3 regions of the Dietzia sp. NPDC055340 genome follow, and region 3 is predicted to be linked to each of the others. Evidence: riboswitches for the same ligand, from Rfam matches in the RefSeq annotation. Region 3 holds a riboswitch; each other region holds the start of a gene.
What was found. Region 3 has a riboswitch for thiamine pyrophosphate ahead of thiC (phosphomethylpyrimidine synthase ThiC). Riboswitches for the same ligand answer to the same signal wherever they lie in the genome.
Positions count from the first base shown of each region.

Region 1: linked by a shared signal. The riboswitch ahead of ACWIFB_RS09555 (LLM class flavin-dependent oxidoreductase) and the one ahead of thiC (phosphomethylpyrimidine synthase ThiC) in region 3 are both predicted to bind thiamine pyrophosphate.
Region 2: linked by a shared signal. The riboswitch ahead of ACWIFB_RS06490 (3-oxoacyl-ACP reductase) and the one ahead of thiC (phosphomethylpyrimidine synthase ThiC) in region 3 are both predicted to bind thiamine pyrophosphate.

Region 1 is NZ_JBSHML010000010.1:137,738-143,346, forward strand. It holds gene ACWIFB_RS09550 (hypothetical protein) at 1-1,449, opposite strand, end outside; gene ACWIFB_RS09555 (LLM class flavin-dependent oxidoreductase) at 1,579-2,973, opposite strand; TPP riboswitch at 3,026-3,120, opposite strand; gene ACWIFB_RS09560 (DUF1295 domain-containing protein) at 3,490-3,756, opposite strand; gene ACWIFB_RS09565 (NAD(P)/FAD-dependent oxidoreductase) at 3,978-5,249, opposite strand; gene ACWIFB_RS09570 (3-hydroxyacyl-CoA dehydrogenase) at 5,282-5,609, opposite strand, start outside.
Region 2 is NZ_JBSHML010000006.1:177,462-183,070, forward strand. It holds gene ACWIFB_RS06480 (ABC transporter permease) at 1-248, opposite strand, end outside; gene ACWIFB_RS06485 (ABC transporter ATP-binding protein) at 245-1,294, opposite strand; gene ACWIFB_RS06490 (3-oxoacyl-ACP reductase) at 1,435-2,217, opposite strand; TPP riboswitch at 2,285-2,382, opposite strand; gene ACWIFB_RS06495 (DMT family transporter) at 2,454-2,768, opposite strand; guanidine-III (ykkC-III) riboswitch at 2,779-2,845, opposite strand; gene ACWIFB_RS06500 (MOSC domain-containing protein) at 2,914-3,777, shown strand; gene ACWIFB_RS06505 (excalibur calcium-binding domain-containing protein) at 3,896-4,390, opposite strand; gene ACWIFB_RS06510 (DUF3072 domain-containing protein) at 4,534-4,797, opposite strand; gene ACWIFB_RS06515 (TetR/AcrR family transcriptional regulator) at 4,842-5,525, opposite strand.
Region 3 is NZ_JBSHML010000020.1:25,586-31,194, forward strand. It holds gene thiC (phosphomethylpyrimidine synthase ThiC) at 1-1,572, opposite strand, end outside; TPP riboswitch at 1,568-1,683, opposite strand; gene ACWIFB_RS14240 (GNAT family N-acetyltransferase) at 1,762-2,058, shown strand; gene ACWIFB_RS14245 (CD225/dispanin family protein) at 2,147-2,611, shown strand; gene ACWIFB_RS14250 (arylsulfatase) at 2,693-5,083, opposite strand; gene ACWIFB_RS14255 (CoA-binding protein) at 5,193-5,609, opposite strand.

The DNA of each region.
Region 1 (5,609 bases), on a different contig from region 3:
AAAGGTCACGGTGTCGGTCACGATGCCCACACCGGTCACCGAGTCGAAGTGTGGGGCGTCGAGGGTGGCGACCTCCCCGTCGCGGTACCCGTCCGGGAGGGTGAGTTCGGCCTCCACATCCCGCTCGGGGTCGCGGTTGACCACGGTCAGGGTGAGGTCGTCGCCGGATCGGGTGGCCAGGGTGACCAGCGCCTCGTACTGCCCGGCCGCGGACACCCGGCGGGGACCGTTCTCGACCTTCGACGCCAGCACCTCCTGGCCGGCCAGCGGCGAGAGCATCTGCAGAACCAGCGCGGTGGGGGACGGGGAGAAATCTGGCCCGGGGCTGAAGATCGCCACGTTGCGCGATCCGAGAGTGGTGGACGTCTCGTCGCCGGTGTGGTCGGCGGGCACGTCGACCAGGGAGTGCTTGAGCGCCACCGGGACGCCACCCTCGGCGAACGCGGCGAGCTGGGTGGCCACGTACAGCGCCGGACTCACCGAGGCCAGGTAGTCCCTGCCCGGCTCCCGCCACGTCTGGAAACCGGGGACCGGCGACACGCCGTATTCGGTGACCAGCAGCGGGATGTCGCGTCCGGCGGTGTGCCGGATCTCGGCCTGCTCCCGGGCGACGTGGGCGGCCTGCCAGTCGCTGCCCATCATGACGTGGTCGTGGGTCTGGTCGGCGTTCATGGGGGAGACGATCCAGGTGTAGGGGTGCGAGACCTGACAGTCGAACGCGGGGTCGTCCCCGATCGCCGCGAGGAACGCGTCCCCTTGGTAGCTGGAGCAGACGCGGATGTCGGGGTCCGCCTCCTTCATGGCGCGGACGAAGTCCACGTATCCGGCGCGCGGGCCACTGGTGTAGCTCACCGTCAGCCGAGACCCCTCCGGTGGGACGGAGCCGTGGACGCCGTCGCCGAAGCGGACCTCGCCGGACTCGTGGTCCAGGGTGTAGACCGTGTCGTCCGGTCCCGCACCGTCCAGGGTGGGGATCTGAGTCCACACCGCGCCGTCCACCATCACCCGCGGATCCGGTGCGACCGGGGCGTAGGCCACCTGGCGGACCTGGTCGGGGGAACCGTCGCTGATCTGGGCGTCGGCGCGGCGGTCGCAGTCGGTGGTTAGCGGCTGGTCGGTGAACTCGGTCGCTCCGCCGAAGGCGTACTTGTGGGCGCGCTCGGGGTGTTCTCCGGGGCGGATCGAGGCGTCCTGCTCCATCCAGTACGCCTGGTCGCCCACATCGGGCTCGTTGCCGACCTCCCACCACGTCACCCCGTACGGTTCGGGGTGGCCGTGCTCTGCCCGCAGGTCCGCCCAGGGGCTGGTGCCGACGGGGGCGTTCATGTAGCTCACCCAGTCCGCCGCCTCCTGCGGGGTGGCGGTGGCGAAGTTCACCACCATCGTGGTCTCGGCGCCCATCTGCTCGACCAGCGCCATGTGCTCGTCGGGCCCGATGGTGCTGTCCACGTCCAAGAGCCGAATCCGATAGCCCGCATTCTGTGCCGTGGGAGGGATGGACGGTGTCGTCGTCGTCCCCCTTCGCGTCCCGACGCCCGGGCTGTCACCCGGCGCTCCACCTGACCCACCGGCCAGGTCTCACCCCCGGCGGTTCGTAGCCCCGCGGTGGGAGTCCGGAAGGCGGTCCCCGTGACCGAACATCCGGGCTCGGAGAGTGCCGCGTTCGGCGTCCAGCGGATACCGTCCCCGGCGCTGCAGCTCGGGCACGAGATGCTCAATGACGTCCTCCCAGGTGCCCGGATTGAGCGCGTAGGCCAGGTTGAAACCGTCGACGTCCGTTTCCGCCATGTAGCTTTCCAGGGCGTCGGCCACGGTGACCGCCGAGCCCACCACCACGGGTCCGCCCGTCGCGTTGAACCGGGCGCTGTCCCGCAACGTCCAGCGCCCGTCGGCGCCGGAAGCCCCAGACAGGCTCGACACAGTGGTCTGGATGGCGTCCGTGGCGACCGGATCCATGGGGGCGTCGAGGTCCTGCCGGGATAGATCAACTCCGGACCATCCCGAGTTGAGCACCAGATTCCCAGTCTCCGAGGCGTGGGCGAAGATGTCGCGGTACTTCTCGGCCGCCGCCTCGTCGGTCCGGTCCACGACGATCGTGAGCAGCGCGTACACGCGAGCGGCATCCCGCCCGCGGCCGGCGGACTCCAGCCCGTCCCGGATCCGGCTGACCTGGTCCCTGGTCTGGTCGATGGTCGGGGACGCCACGAAGATCGCCTCCGCGTGATCGGCCGCGAAGCGGATTCCCCGCGCGGACGCGCCGGCCTGATAGATCACCGGGGTCCGCTGCGGAGAAGGCTCGGAGAGGTGAACGCCGGGGACCGTGAAGTACGTTCCCTCGTGGCGGATCGGGTGGACCTTCGCCGGATCGGCGTACATGTCCCGCTCCGCATCGAGCACCACGGCGTCGTCCTCCCAGGAGCCCTCCCACAGCTTGTAGAGCACCTCCAGGTACTCGTCCGCCCGGTCGTAGCGCTCGTCATGGGAGAGTTGGTCGCTCTCGCCCAGGTTCTGCGCGGCACTCTTGAGGTAGCCGGTCACCACGTTCCATCCCACCCGGCCCTGGGTGAGGTGGTCCAGCGTCGACATTCGCCGGGCGAAGGTATACGGGTGTTCCGCGGAGGTGCTCGCGGTGATGCCGAACCCGAGGTTCTGTGTCACTGCGGCCATTGCGCTGACCAGCATCATCGGGTCGTTCATCGGGATCTTTGCCGCGGTCCGTAGGGCGGCATCGGCGCTATCGCCGTAGACGTCGTACGGGCCCAGGGCGTCGGCGAGGAAGATGCCGTCGAACAGGCCGCCCTCCAACAACCGGGCCAGACGGGTCCACTGTTCGAGGTTCGTATAGTCCCGCGACCGATCTGCCGGATGCCGCCAGATCCCGGGGAGTTGATGCCCCACGCCGTTGATGGCGAAGGCGTTGAACCTGATCCTCCGGGCGTGCTGATCGTGCGCAGCGTCGGGTCGCGAAGCCATGGTTCTCCTTGCGGTGGTCGTGAGAGGTGACCACGTCGAGCAGGAGCAGCCGTGGCTACGCCGATGACATCCCTCCGCGAGTGCTAACTCGATCAGGTTCGCTCGGGTGTGATCTCAGCCCCGTCCAGGGCACCCCGTGTCGCCCCTCAGCCTACGCGTCGGCGTCAGCGTGCCTTGCCGGTGACGGCCAACAGGGGCCGCCTGGATTGCCGTGGAGACGGCGCTCAGACCCCTGACTTCGGCAGCCGCCACCAGTTCGCCGGCGGAGACATTGAGCCCGGTCTGCGAGGTGACCACCGCCCCCGCATCGGCCACGCGCAGGCCCGTCGCCGACTTCGCGGCAAAGAGGCCGTACCTGATGTGACCCACCGACGCCTCTCCCTACTCGTGCCCATGCGACGACGGCCGGGCCAACGCCATAAAGCTCGTCTACCGGGCGTAGTCATGCGGTCGGCGTTCGAGGCGTCCTGTCCCTGCGATCCGCCCGGTCGCAGTCGGTTCGGGAAGTCGGATCATTCACCCCCGTCGGGTGCCGACCGCCCACACGAGGAAGTGCGTGGCGATCAGTGGTGCGATGACGACCAGCGCGCCCCAGCCCGTCGCCGCGACCGCCACCCAGTTGCTCCACCACACGCTGGCGTCATCGAAGTAGTTCGGCAATCGCGAGTTCGCCCGCGTCTCCTCATCGGGCGCTGCGGATGGCGTACCGGTGAACACGTCCGCCATGTCCGGGCCGGCGATCCCAACGCGGAAGTAGGCGGGGGAGTGAGGAACCTGGTCCATGTCCGCTATTCGGCACCGCAGGTACACCGGATGGGCCGCGTATGTTCAGTGACTGCCCACCTCGTCGTCGTCCCCGCCACCTCCCCCCCGACCAGCGGGCACCCTCTCTCGGCGCTCGACGACTGCGCGCGGACCCCGAAGGCGGTTCCGTGCCGTGGCGAGCGCCCCTCCTGACGCCAGCGCATCCGTCAGAAGCTGGTGACGGATGCGCCGGCGACATCTCAGGTGCGGGTGGCGTCGCCAACGATGAACTCGGTGCGGTCCTCGGTGAAGTAGTCGCGTACCCAGTTGACCAGGGCGTTGTAGCGGGGACGTGCCGATGGCAGCAGGACATCATGCACTGCGAGCCATCCGGCGAATGCCAGCGGCCCGTGGAGCTGCTTGTGCGATCTGCCGACCTCCGCCACCGCGGCCATCCGACCGATCATCGCCATGAAGCCGCGATCGTGGTACTCGAACGCCGTACGCTGTGTGCCCTTGAGGTCGGCGAGGATGTTCTCGCCGGCCCACGCCCCCGCCTGCTTGGCCACCGCACCCAGGCCGGGGAGCGTCTTACCGGCACCGTCAGGGATGTTGGCCGCGTCCCCGAGCGCGTAGACGCCCGGGAAACCGGGAACTGTGAGGTCGTCATTGACATCCAGTCGGCCGCCCCTGCCGGGCGTGATGCCCGCTTGCCCGACCACGGGCTGTGCGTGCAGACCCCCCGCCCAGATCACGATCGGCGCGGCGAGGACCTCGCCGTCGGAGAGCGTCACGCCGTCGGCGCGCACCTCCTTGACGCTGGTGCCCAGGTGCAGCTGAACACCGAGCTCCTCGAGGTGCTCCTGCGCATACTGCTGAAGTTCCTCGGTGAAGGGGCCGAGAACCGTCTTGGCCAGATCAGCGAGGTGGACCGTGAAGGCCTCGCGAACCGCGTCGGAGTACGTTCGCGGCACCACCGTGTTGACGGTTTCTGCGATCGCACCCGCCATCTCGACTCCGGTCGGCCCGGCGCCCACCACGACGATGTTCGTGGGGTCGAGCGCCTCGCCGGCGGCCACCCTGGCGTCGGCCTTGTCGAACTGCTCGATAATCGCCGCCCCGAGCCGAGTGGAATCGCTGACCGAGTACAGCGGGTACGCGTGCTCGGCGGCGCCGGGGGTACCGAAGAAGTTCACGACGGCGCCGGCGGCGATCACGAGTGTCTGAGCGGAGTACACCGTTCCGTCGTCCACCGTGACCGTGTGTGCAGCGGCGTCGATAGCGGTGACCTCGGCGGTCAACACGCGCACGCTCGGACGCTTGCGGAAGATCGCGCGCAGCGGCTCGGCCACGTCACTCGGCGGGAGCTGCGAGCTGGCCACCTGATAGAGCAGTGGTTGGAACTGCGAATAGTTGTTGCGGTCGATCAGCAGTGTTGGGATCTTCGCTTTGCCGAGCCGCCTGGCTGCTGCCACGCCGGCAAAGCCGGCGCCGACAATGATGACCCGGTAGTTACTGGTCGCGTTGGTCATGGCTTCGTTACCTCAGTCTTTTCTGGCCGACGTCAGCCGTAGGTGTAGAAGCCGCGACCGGTCGATGTTCCGAGGTAGCCCTTGTCGATGAAGTCGGACTTGATCTTGTCCGCAAAGGCCTTCATCTCCGGGTCATCACTGTCCTTGTTGAGCATGTAGGGCGTCATCATCCCCACGATGTCGTAGATCTGGAACGGGCCCATGGGCGAACCGGTTGAGATGCGCCACGTCTTGTCGACGTCCTCGATGCTGGCGATCTCACGCATGTAGAGCTTCGCGGCGGCCTCGAGGAACGGCACCAGCAGCGAGTTGAGGACGTAGCCCGGCTGCTCCTTGTGGATGCGGATGGGAACCATCCCG
Region 2 (5,609 bases), on a different contig from region 3:
CCCCACCCCTGGAAACGCTCGAGGGCGGCCCCACCGCTGATGGCGGTGGTGGCGGTGACCGCGCCGTAGACGGCCATCGAGATCATGACGACGGCGCCCACGTTGCCGTGCGCGACGGGTGCATCGCGGTAGCTCTGCGCGCTGCCGAACACGAAGTACATGACCAGCGGCAGGCCGACGATGAAGAAGATGTTGGTGATGTCGCGCAGGGTCCGGCGCAGGTCGATGGCCCAGTAGGTGACGTTCATCGGGTGGCCTCCGGATCGGTGTCGGTAGCGGCAGGGTCGACGGGTGCCGTGTCGGCCAGTGCAGGGTCTGCAGGACCATCGGCGGTGAGGGTGACAAAGGCGTCGTCCAGCGACCTGGCCGAGATGGTGACCTCGCGCGCGGACGTCTCGGTGAGAAGGACGCGCGCGGTGGCGTCGCTGTCCGAACTGGTGAGGATCACCCGGGCAGCCGTGCGGTCAACGGCGGTGACACCGGGCAACTCCTCCGGCGACGGCTCTCCCGCCATCGGGTCCCAGACGGCGGTCACGCGACTGCCGGCGGCCATGGCGCGGACGCGGTCGACGGGGCCGTCGGCGACGATCCGCCCCCGCGCCATCAACACGATGCGGTCGGCGAACGCCTCCGCCTCCTCCAGGTGGTGCGTGGCGAAGATGATCGTCGACCCGGATGCGGCCTCAGAGTGCATGGTCGCCCAGAACTCACGGCGGGTCCCCACATCCATCGCGGCGGTGGGTTCGTCGAGGATGAGCAGGTCCGGATCGGGCAGCAGCGCGAGCGCAAACCTCAGGCGCTGCTGCTCACCACCCGAGCACCGGGCGACCCTGCGGCCGCCGAGTTCGGCGATCCCCGCCCGCTCGAGCACCTCCCCGACCGACAGCGTCCGGCGGTAGAGTGCCGCGATCGCGCGGACCGTCTCCTCCACCGTCAGGTCGGCGAGCAGACCTCCGGTCTGGAGCACCGCGGCGATCCGGCCGGCCGCGATCGCCTCTCGCGGGGCCTCGCCGAACACCCGGACCTGGCCCTCCGTTGGTTCGGTCAGCCCCAGGGCGATGTCGAGCGCGGTGGTCTTGCCCGCACCGTTCGGGCCGAGGAGCGCGACCACCTCTCCGGGGTCGATGCGCAGGTCGAGCCCGCGGATCGCGCGGACGGGTCCGGATCCGCGAACCGTGAACGTCTGGCCCAGGTCCCGGAACTCCAGAGCCGGCGGCCGCGGACCGACACCGGGAGAACGACCCGTGGCCGTGGCTTCGGCGGGTGGGGTGTGGGCTGGGCTGTGCTTGACCATGCCTCCACGATCGTCGGCCAGCGCCCGCCTGAACAGGGCTGGCTGTCACGACTTACCCGGTGACATCTGTCATGGGTCGGACGTCAGAGCCCCTCACGACGTCGTCGAGTCGTGAGGGCTCGCTGAAACAGCGTCTCCTCTCAGCCCTTGACCAGACCACCGTCCACGATGAGGTTCTGCCCCGTCACCGCCCGCGCCCACGGCGAGGCGAAGAACAGCACCGCGTCCGCCAACTCGGCGGGCTCGATCGCGCGACGCAGCGGCGTGCCCGAGGCGATGAGGTCGAAGACCTCTTCAGGTGTAGCGGCACTTGCGTCGGTGGTGCGCAGCAGCCCGCCCGAGACCATGTTGACCGTGATGCCGTCCGGCCCGAGGTCTGTGGCCAGGGTCCTGGTCAGCGAGAGCGCGGCAGCTTTCGCGGCCGTGTAGTCGTGGTACGGCACGACCGGGTGCTGGAACAGGTTGGTACCGATGTTCACGATCCGCCCGAACCCGCCCTCGCGCATCCCCGGCAGCGCCGCCTGGGTGGTGGCGAGCGTCGCCTTGACGGCGCCGCGCAGCTGTCCTTCCATGTCCGCCCAGGTCAGCGTCTCGGGCGAGGGGCGGGCGTCGCCGTTGAATTCGAAGTCGGCGAGGGCGTTGTTGATGACCGTCGTGATCGGTCGTCCGAAGTGGGTACGTGCCGCCTCGACGAGGCTGCGTACCTCGTCGTCGTCGGTCACATCCGCCCGGACCGCCACGGCGCGGTCCTCGCCGAGCTCACGGACCAGGTCGGCCGCGGCCTCGGCGCTGCGACGGTAGTTGACGACGACGAGCGCGCCCTCGCGCCCGAACGCCCGCACGATTTCCTTACCGAGGCCCCGGGCTCCGCCGGTGACCAGGACTACCTGCTCGTCGATACGCACGCTGTTCCCAGAATTCACTGCCACTCGCTTTCCGGCGGTTCCCGCGAAGGGTGGCGATGCATACCCGCCTACCTGCGCAGAGACGCGGCCGCGGTATCGACATTCCTTCGCTGGAACTACCCAGATCAGGTTCGACGGGTGTGATCTCAGCTGCCCGGATGGGCGGCACCCCGTGTCGCGGACCAGCCTAGGTCATTCCCGGGGTCGCGGCGGCTTGCCGCTTCGCGATCACGAGCCACAGCACTCGGCGGACGTCAGCTGACGGCCTTCAGCCCGACGACGCCGCCGACGATCATCAGCAGAAAGATCACCTTGAGCACGGACACCGGCTCGGCGCCCGTGATCATCGCGTAGATCACGGTCAGCGAGGCGCCGATGCCCACCCAGACCGCGTAGGCGGTGCCCACGGGCAGGTCCCGCATCGCGTAGGCGAGACCGCCCATGCTCACGACCAGCGCCACTCCGAACACCACGGAGGGTCCGAGCCGGGTGAAGCCCTCGGACCGGCCCAGGGCGGTGGCCCACACGGCCTCGAGAACACCGGAAAAGACAAGAACTATCCACGCCATGACGGCCTCCTGCGGGCCGTCTCGTCGCGCACCGGGTACGGCACCCCTCGGCCGGAGGCCCCGTGTCGGGGTCCTGTGATCGAGGTTGTCACACGGGTCCGGCCCGGGCAACGTCAGATGCGTCACCACCTCGTAGCATGAGCCCATGCAGGTGGGCGAGGTTTCTGAGCTGTGGCGATACCCGGTCAAGTCGATGCGCGGAGACCGCGTCGTCTCCACGGAGGTGACCGAGCGGTGGGGCTTCCCCGGAGACCGGGGCTGGGCCGTGCGCGACGAGCAGGCCTCGGAGATCCGCGGGGCCAAGCGGATCAATTCGCTGCTGCAGTTCCACGCGCGCTATCTCGAGGAGCCCGCCGCCGATTCCACGCCGGCAATCGAGATCACGTGTCCTGATGGCACCGTGGTCCGGAGCGACGACGACGAGATCCACGACGCCCTGTCCGCTGCGACGGGCCGGACCGTCACACTGTGGCCACGCCGCTCACCCGACGACCACGAACATTACCGCCGCGGCCGGATCACCAGGGCCGACATACGGGCTCAGCTGGACCTGGGTCCGGATGACCCGTTCCCGGATTTCTCCACGCTTCCCGAGGACCTGCTGGCCGAGCTGTTCGACTACGTCACCCCGCGGGGCACCTACTTCGACGCCATGCCGCTCTCGCTGGCCACCACCACGGCGTTGGGGTCGCTGCAGGCCACCGTCCCGGACTCGCTGATCGACGCGCGACGGTTCCGTAAGAACGTCATCGTGGCCGGAGAGCCCGGCGCCGAGGGCTTCCCCGAGTTCGAGTGGGTGGGCCGACAGCTGCGCATCGGCGACGTGGTCTGCGAGGTCACGACGCCCATCGCGCGGTGCGTGATGGTGGGCCTCCCCCAGGCCGAGCTGCCCCACGACCGGAACATCCTGAAGTCACTGGTCCGCAACACGGGCATGGATCTGGGTGTCTACCTCCGGGTGGTCGAGCCCGGTCGGATCACCGAGGGCGACCCGGTTCATCTGGATTGATCAAGATAAAAGTAACTACCCCCGCTCCGCGGGGCGGGGGTAGATGACGACGCAGTCAGACGTCGGAGGGCCCACCGCCGCAGCGACAGGCCCTCCGACACGGTGCCCACTGACGTCCTTACTCGCAGGCCACGCCGTCGTTGTCCCGGTCGAGTGCCGGGCGGTAGGCGTCCTGGCCGCGGTAGATCGGAGCAATGCGAGCCTGCGGGCCTCTGTGCAATTGGCGACGTACGTGGCCGCTGGGGCCTGCCGAGGGGCGGGAGCGGCGACAGGCGCCGGCGCGGGTGCGGGTGCGGCGACGGGCGCGGGGGCCGGAGCAGGCGCCGGGATGAACGGGAGGTCCCACACGAGCGGGAACGGCAGTGGCGGGAGAGCACCGGCCTCGGACCCCATCGGGATCGGCACCACGACCGGGGCGACGTCCGGAACCTGCACCGCCCAGGGGCCGATGTACACCTCGGCGGCGGAGGCTGCCGGAGCCACGGACATCAGTGCTGCGGCAGCCAGACCGGCCACCACGAATGAGCGTTTGATCATCGATTAAATCCCTAGTAGAGGACCACTTACGGATGCGCGGTAAGATAATTCTCATCTTATGACACAGTGCGAGCATCCTTCAGCAGCGCCCCCGGTGCTGCCGCCGCCCTTCTGGTGGCCGATTACGGGACGGATCACCCTTGTGGCTACCCGAGCTCGGAGTGAAACGAGCCGGACCATCTGAGCGGAGGCCAGCACCCACCACGTCGGCGACCCCTGTCAGCCTCGGTGCGGGTTGCCCTTCTGCAGGCGGTCGATGTGCTCGGACGCCTCGGCTTTGCTGAGGGTCGCGGGTAGCTCCTCCCCCGCCTCACGAGCGAGGGTGTCGAGGTAGCTCTTCTGGGCCTGCGTCATGGGCTCGTCGCCGGTGACCCAGTCGTCCGGGTCGCGCTGTAGAGACGTGTCCCCGGGGTTCCGGCCCTCCGGCACGGGGGCGCCCAGTGTTTCGGAGTCATGGTTCCGTTCGGCGTCGGGATCAGTCATGGCTTCACGCTACGCAGCATCCGGGCGGCTTCAACCGCATCGGTTCAGGCGCCGTCGACCGGACCCCACGCCGCCACCCAGATCACCCGCAGGCTGTCGAGGGTCCGCTCGGATTCCCCCGGCGACGGTGCGCGCTGACGGTCCTTGTAGAACACCGCGGTGATCATGTCGGTCACCGAGGTGATCAGACGGAGGTGGTCCGTGGACAGTGGCGTGATCAGCCCTGCGGCCGCGTCCCGGTCCATCTGCTCGGCGAGCTGCCGGTTGAGCTCGGCATCCAGCGCGTCCCACCGGGCCCGGAGAGTGAGGTCGTATCCGGTGGCCTGTAGTCCGGAGAGGATCACCCGCGCCCGGCGCACCCACACGGAGTGGGACACCACGAAGAGCCTGTCGAAGTAGTCCGCGTGTGACTCGCCGGCCTTCCGGTGGTAGCTGCCGATCGCCGCGTCCCACTCGTTCCACACCGAGGACACGAGCTCCGACAGGACCTCGTCCTTGGACTCGAAGTAGAAGTAGAAGTTGGGTCTCTTGATCCCTGCGGCGTCGGTGATGTCCTTGACGGAGATCTCCATGACCGGCATCTGACCGAGAAGGCCCTCGAGGGCATCGAGTATGGCCTGCCGCTGGACCTCACCGCGGGACATCCGTCGCCGCCGGGTGCCACCGTCGTCGCGCACCGGGGGCTCGACGGCTGCGGCCGCGGCTGCCGGGGAGGTACGGGGTTCCATGGTGCACATCCTCTTGTCGCCGGTGCCCGCGCGGGACGCGCGGGGCCACTGCCCGATCATCAGATCAGATAGTGACCACCCGCG
Region 3 (5,609 bases):
ATCCTTCCACCGGAACTCGAACCGGGCGCGGCTCAGCTCGTCATCGCGCTCCTGCGCGCGCGGATGCCCCTTGGCCAGGTCGGCCGAATGGGCGGCGATCTTGTAGGTGATCACGCCGGTCTTGACGTCGTCCAGGTTCGGCAGCCCGAGGTGCTCCTTGGGCGTGACATAGCAGAGCATCGCGGTGCCGGCCTCGGCGATCCGGGCGGCCCCGATCGCGCTGGTGATGTGGTCGTACCCCGGCGCGATGTCGGTGGCCAGCGGCCCGAGCGTGTAGAATGGTGCCTCCTCGCACCACTGCTCCTCAAGTCGCACGTTCTCCACGATCTTGTCCATCGGCACGTGGCCGGGCCCCTCGATCATCACCTGCACGCCGTGCGCCTTGGCGATCCGCGTGAGCTCGCCGAGGGTCCGTAGTTCGGCGAACTGGGCCTCGTCGTTGGCGTCCGCGATCGACCCGGGCCGGAGCCCGTCCCCCAGAGAGAACGTGACGTCGTAGCGCGCAAGGATCTCGCACAGCTCGGCGAAGTGGGTGTAGAGGAACGACTCCCGGTGATGGGCCAGGCACCACGCGGCCATGATCGACCCGCCCCGCGAGACGATCCCCGTGACCCTCGTGGCCGCCAGCGGGACGTACCGCAACAACACCCCGGCGTGGACGGTCATGTAGTCCACGCCCTGCTCGCACTGCTCGATCACGGTGTCGCGGTACAGCTCCCACGTCAGCGCGGCCGGGTCGCCGTTCACCTTCTCCAGCGCCTGATAGATCGGCACGGTGCCCACCGGTACGGGCGAGTTCCGCAGGATCCACTCCCGGGTGGCGTGGATGTCCTTGCCGGTGGACAGGTCCATGATCGTGTCGGCGCCCCAGCGGGTGGCCCACACCATCTTCTCTACCTCTTCGGCGATCGAGCTGGTCACCGCCGAGTTCCCGATGTTGGCGTTGATCTTGGTCATGAAGCGTTTGCCGATGATCATCGGCTCGCTCTCCGGGTGGCGGTGGTTGGCGGGGATGACGGCCCGGCCCGCGGCCACCTCCTCGCGGACGAGCTCCACGTCGACGCCCTCACGTGCGGCGATGAACCGCATTTCCGGCGTGATCAGACCGGCACGCGCCCACGCGAGTTGGGTGCGGACCAGGGGCGCAGGCGCAGGCGCGGGAGCGCCCGACGACGTGGCTACGGGCGACGGTGACGAGTGTGACGACGACGCCGTCACCGACACCGACGCGGGAACCGGCCGCGGGTGTGGCCATTCCTCACGGGTGCGGGGCAGGCCCACCGCGAGATCGTGGCAGTCGGCGGCGGTGGTGTAGCCGGTGTACGGGCCCGAGGTGTCGTAGACGTCGAACGAGGTGCCGTCGGTCAGCTCGATCCTGCGGGCCGGCACCTGCATGGTGACGCCCGGACCGTCGGTGGTGTTGTCGGTGAACGGGGGCGGGGTGGTGGCGTTGTCGTCGTACCCCGGTGCCGCTACACCCAGGTACGTCTTGTGGCTCGCATAGATGGGGCCGCACGTCACGTCCTCGACAGAAGTAGATGGGCGCGCGTCAGTAGATGCGTGATCAATCATGAGATTTCCAGAACTCCCTACGCCGGCATGATCCGGACAGGTTCTACGGTCGACGACCCGGCCGGTCGTCCTCTCAGCCCGCGCTCCGAGGCGGGCTCCCGTGTGGATGGGTTATGAAGTTGTGCCGTCCGAGGGTAGCGCGGGGAGTAGGGTCTCCGGAAGTAGCACCGTCGGCCCGAAGGAGTCGAGATGTCCACCGCCACGTCGTTGAAGCTGGTCCACAACTCGGATCGCGATCGGTTCGAACTGTGGGACGATGAGACGTTCATGGGGCTCGTCGGCTATGAGATGGACGGCGAGGTCTTCATCCTTCTCCACACCGTCATCGAGGAGCGATTCGGGCAGCAGGGCATCGCGCGGCTGCTGGTCAGCCTGGTGCTCACCCGGATGCGGCTCGACGGGGCCAGGATCCGTCCCGTGTGCAGCTACGTGCGGCGCTTCCTCGTCCGGTTCCCCGAGTATCAGCTACTCGTCGCGGCCAACTGACGCGCGCGGGTCTCATGCGCGCGGCTGAGACGCAGGTGGCGGGCGTAGTCTGGGCGTTCGAGTGAACCGCCACGAACGAAGGATCGACATGACCTACCCGCCCCAGGGTGACAACTCCGGCCAGGACAACGGCTACACCGACTACTCGTCGCAGACCGGGTACAAGGCGCAGTCCGCGTACGGGCAGGGGGCGCCCGGCCAGTCGGGCTACGGGCAGTCGGGTTTCGGCCAGCCGGGCTACGCCCAGGCCGACTACGCCGCACAGAACCCGTCGTTCGGCAGCGCGGGTGCGACGCAGATCGGTCCGCCATCGAACGTGGGATGGGCGGTCGCCTCGATCCTGTTCTTCTGGCCGCTGTCGTTCGTCGCGATGACCCGCGCACTGCAGGTCTACCCGCTGTGGGCGGCTGGCCGGCACGCCGAGGCGGAGGCGGCCAGCGCGACCGCCAAGAAGCTCGGGATGATCTCGCTGGCCCTGGTGGTACTGCTGATCGTGCTCTACGTGGTGTTCATCTTCGTCCTGGTCGGCGCGGCTGCGACGGCCGGGTACTGACCCGAGACGCCGTCTGACGACGAAGGACGGGGCTGCTCCGGGTACGGAACCCGGGGCAGCCCCTTCTGTTGTGTGGCCGCCCTATTGCGTGGCCGCGCCCATCGTCCGGATGACATCGAGGAGCTGAGACGGCGCGTCCGGCGAGAACGCACCAGGCCGGATGGTCACGGTCTCCCACGTGCCCGAGTAGGGGAACATGCCGTGCGCACGGTAGAGGTCGGCGGACACCGGTGATCGGTGCATCCGGCCCGCCGAGATCCCGCTGAACGGCACCAGCCACGACAGCTGCGTCAACTCGATCCCCTCCGCGACCGGGACACCGTCGATCTCGAGAGCCACGATCCACCTGCTTCTGCCCGGAGCGTCGACGCGGAGGCCGAACCGTGTCGCGCCCGCCGGTATGTCGGCCGGCTCCGAGGTCAGGGCCCGGCCCCAGGCGTTCTGCTCCACCTGAAGGGCGCCGTCCTTCACGAAGAGGACCACGCCCGCCTCCTGGCCTCCATGGGCGTAAAGAACTCCCTCGTCACTGGCCCGGAAGCCGTCCGCGCCCAGCGCCACCTCGACGGTGAACCCGCGGCCGTCGATGAGCTGACTCGCCCGGAACCGCTCGAGCGGCGGGGTCTCCGGGACCATCACGGTCTCCACCGCCAGACGCTGCTCGGCCGGGTCACGCTGGAAGAAGTGCAGCGGACTGCCGTTGGACATCGGATACACCATGTTGTCCCGGGCCGCCGCCTCCCAGCGGGCCACGAGATCGGCCACCACCTCCGGGTGCTGGTCGGCCACGTTCTCGAGCTGCACCGCGTCGCTCTCGGGTCGGAAGAGCTCCCATCGGTCCGCGGAGAACGGCGTCGCCTTGGCGTGGCGGGCCACCAGCTCGAACTCGCCGGCGTAGTACGCGCGCTCACCGAGGCACTCGTAGTACTGGTCGCCGTGACTGCTCGGCGCGTCGGCGTCCTTCAGCGCCGCCACCATCGAGGAGCCGTCCAGCGGCCGCGCTTCCCGGCCCGCCCGGCTCCTCGGAATCTCCACCCCTGCCAGCTCGGCCACGGTCGGAAAGATGTCCGTGACATGCGCGTACTGGTGGCGGATGGCGCCGTCGTCGTCGTTCTCTTCTCCCAGTTCCCCGAGCCCGGCGGGCCAGGACATCACACACGACACCTGGTGCCCGCCCCGGTACGTACTGAACTTATGGCGCCGGAACGGGGTGTTGGCGACCGTCGCCCACGCCGAGGAATAGTGCGGCCAGGAGGCGGGGCCGCCGAGCTCGTCGATCCGGCCGATCTCCTCCGCGATGCGCTCCTCGGTGGTGAGGGTGCGGCTGCGGTCGAGGTTGGCGAGGAAGTTGAACATGCCGACCGTGCCTCCGGAACCCCCGGTGGCCGCGCCGTTGTCGGAGAAGAAGACGAAGATCGTGTTCTCCAGCCGGCCGAGGCGGCGTTGGATCTCGCGGATGCGGCCCACCGACTCGTCGATGCTCACGACCATGGCCGCGTAGTTCTCCATGTGGCGGGCGGCAAGCCGCTTGCCGTCGTCCGACAGCGAGTCCCACTCGACGACGTCCGGTCCAAGCTCCTCGTCCATCGGTCCGGTCCCGGCGGCGGCCGGCACCACGCCCAGATCATCCTGCCGGTGGCGGCGCTCGGCGCGGATCTGATCCCAGCCCGCGTCGTAACGGCCCCGGAAATCCTCGGCCGCGCCGTCCTTGATGTGCATCGGGCTGTGGACCGCCGCGTGCGCGTAGTACATCATCAGCGGCTTGCCGGGATCCGAGGCGTGGGTCTCGGCGATCATCTGCACGGCGCGGTCGGTGAGGTCGTCGGTGAGGTAGTAGCCCTCCGGGTACTCCTCGACGTGGACCGGACTGTTGCCCTCGTACAGCTGGGACGGCGCGTGCAGGTTGGCCTGGGCTTCGAGGAAGCCGTAGTACTGGTCGAAGCCGCGCTGCAGGGGCCACGAATGCCGGTTACCGGACGCGTGCATGTCCTGCTCGCGGCACAGGTGCCACTTGCCGATCGCCATGGTGGCGTAGCCGGCGTCGCGGAAGGCCTCGGCCATGGACGGCTGGTTGGGGGCCAGTTCGGCGGCATAGCCGGGAAAGCCGGTGTCCACGTTCGCGACCGCTCCCATCCCGACCGCGTGCGAGTTGCAGCCGGTCATCAGCGCGGCCCGGGTGGGCGAGCAGGTGGGGGTGACGTGGAAATCGGTCAGTCGGGCGCCCTCCGCGGCCACGGCATCCAGGTTCGGGGTGGGGATCTCCGAGCCGAACGCACCGATGTCCGAGTAGCCCATGTCGTCCACGAGCATGACGATCACGTCCGGTGCCCCGCCGGGTCCCCGTCTGTCGGGACGCGGGCGTGCGGGCCACGCCGGCTGCGCGGAACCCAGGTCCTCCGTGATGGTGCCGGCGAATCCGGCTGGGGCCCCGAACTCGCCTGAGGGGGAGGGGGAAGCGTCGTTCGCACTCGTCATGACGGCGATCGTATACACGTTCTGCCGAACTTGTAGACATTTGTCTACAGATGGGCCGTGAAGCGCCTGGAGCGTGACTCCACGGAGTGAGACCCTCCGGGTTCAGCCGTCAGATCAGGCCCAGCCGCGGAGCCTCGATCGCGGGGCAGGTGTCCATGACGACGTCGAGGCCGGCATCCTTCGCGCGCTGCGCCGCGGCCTCGTCGATCACGCCCTGCTGCAGCCAGACGGCCTTCGCACCACTGGCGATGGCGTCGTCCACCACCGCACCGGCGAGCTGGGAGTTCACGAACACGTCCACCACGTCGATCTCACCGGGGACCGACGCGAGATCCGGGTATCCCTGCTGGCCGTAGACGGTCTCGGCCTTGGGGTGAACGGGCACGATCTGATGGCCCAGGTCCCGGACGTACCCCGCGATCCCGTAGGCGGTGCGCCCGGTGTTGGTGGACAGGCCGACGACGGCCCAACGGCCCTTGTCGGACAGCAGACGCTTGATGACATCGCGATCATTCAGATGGCTCAT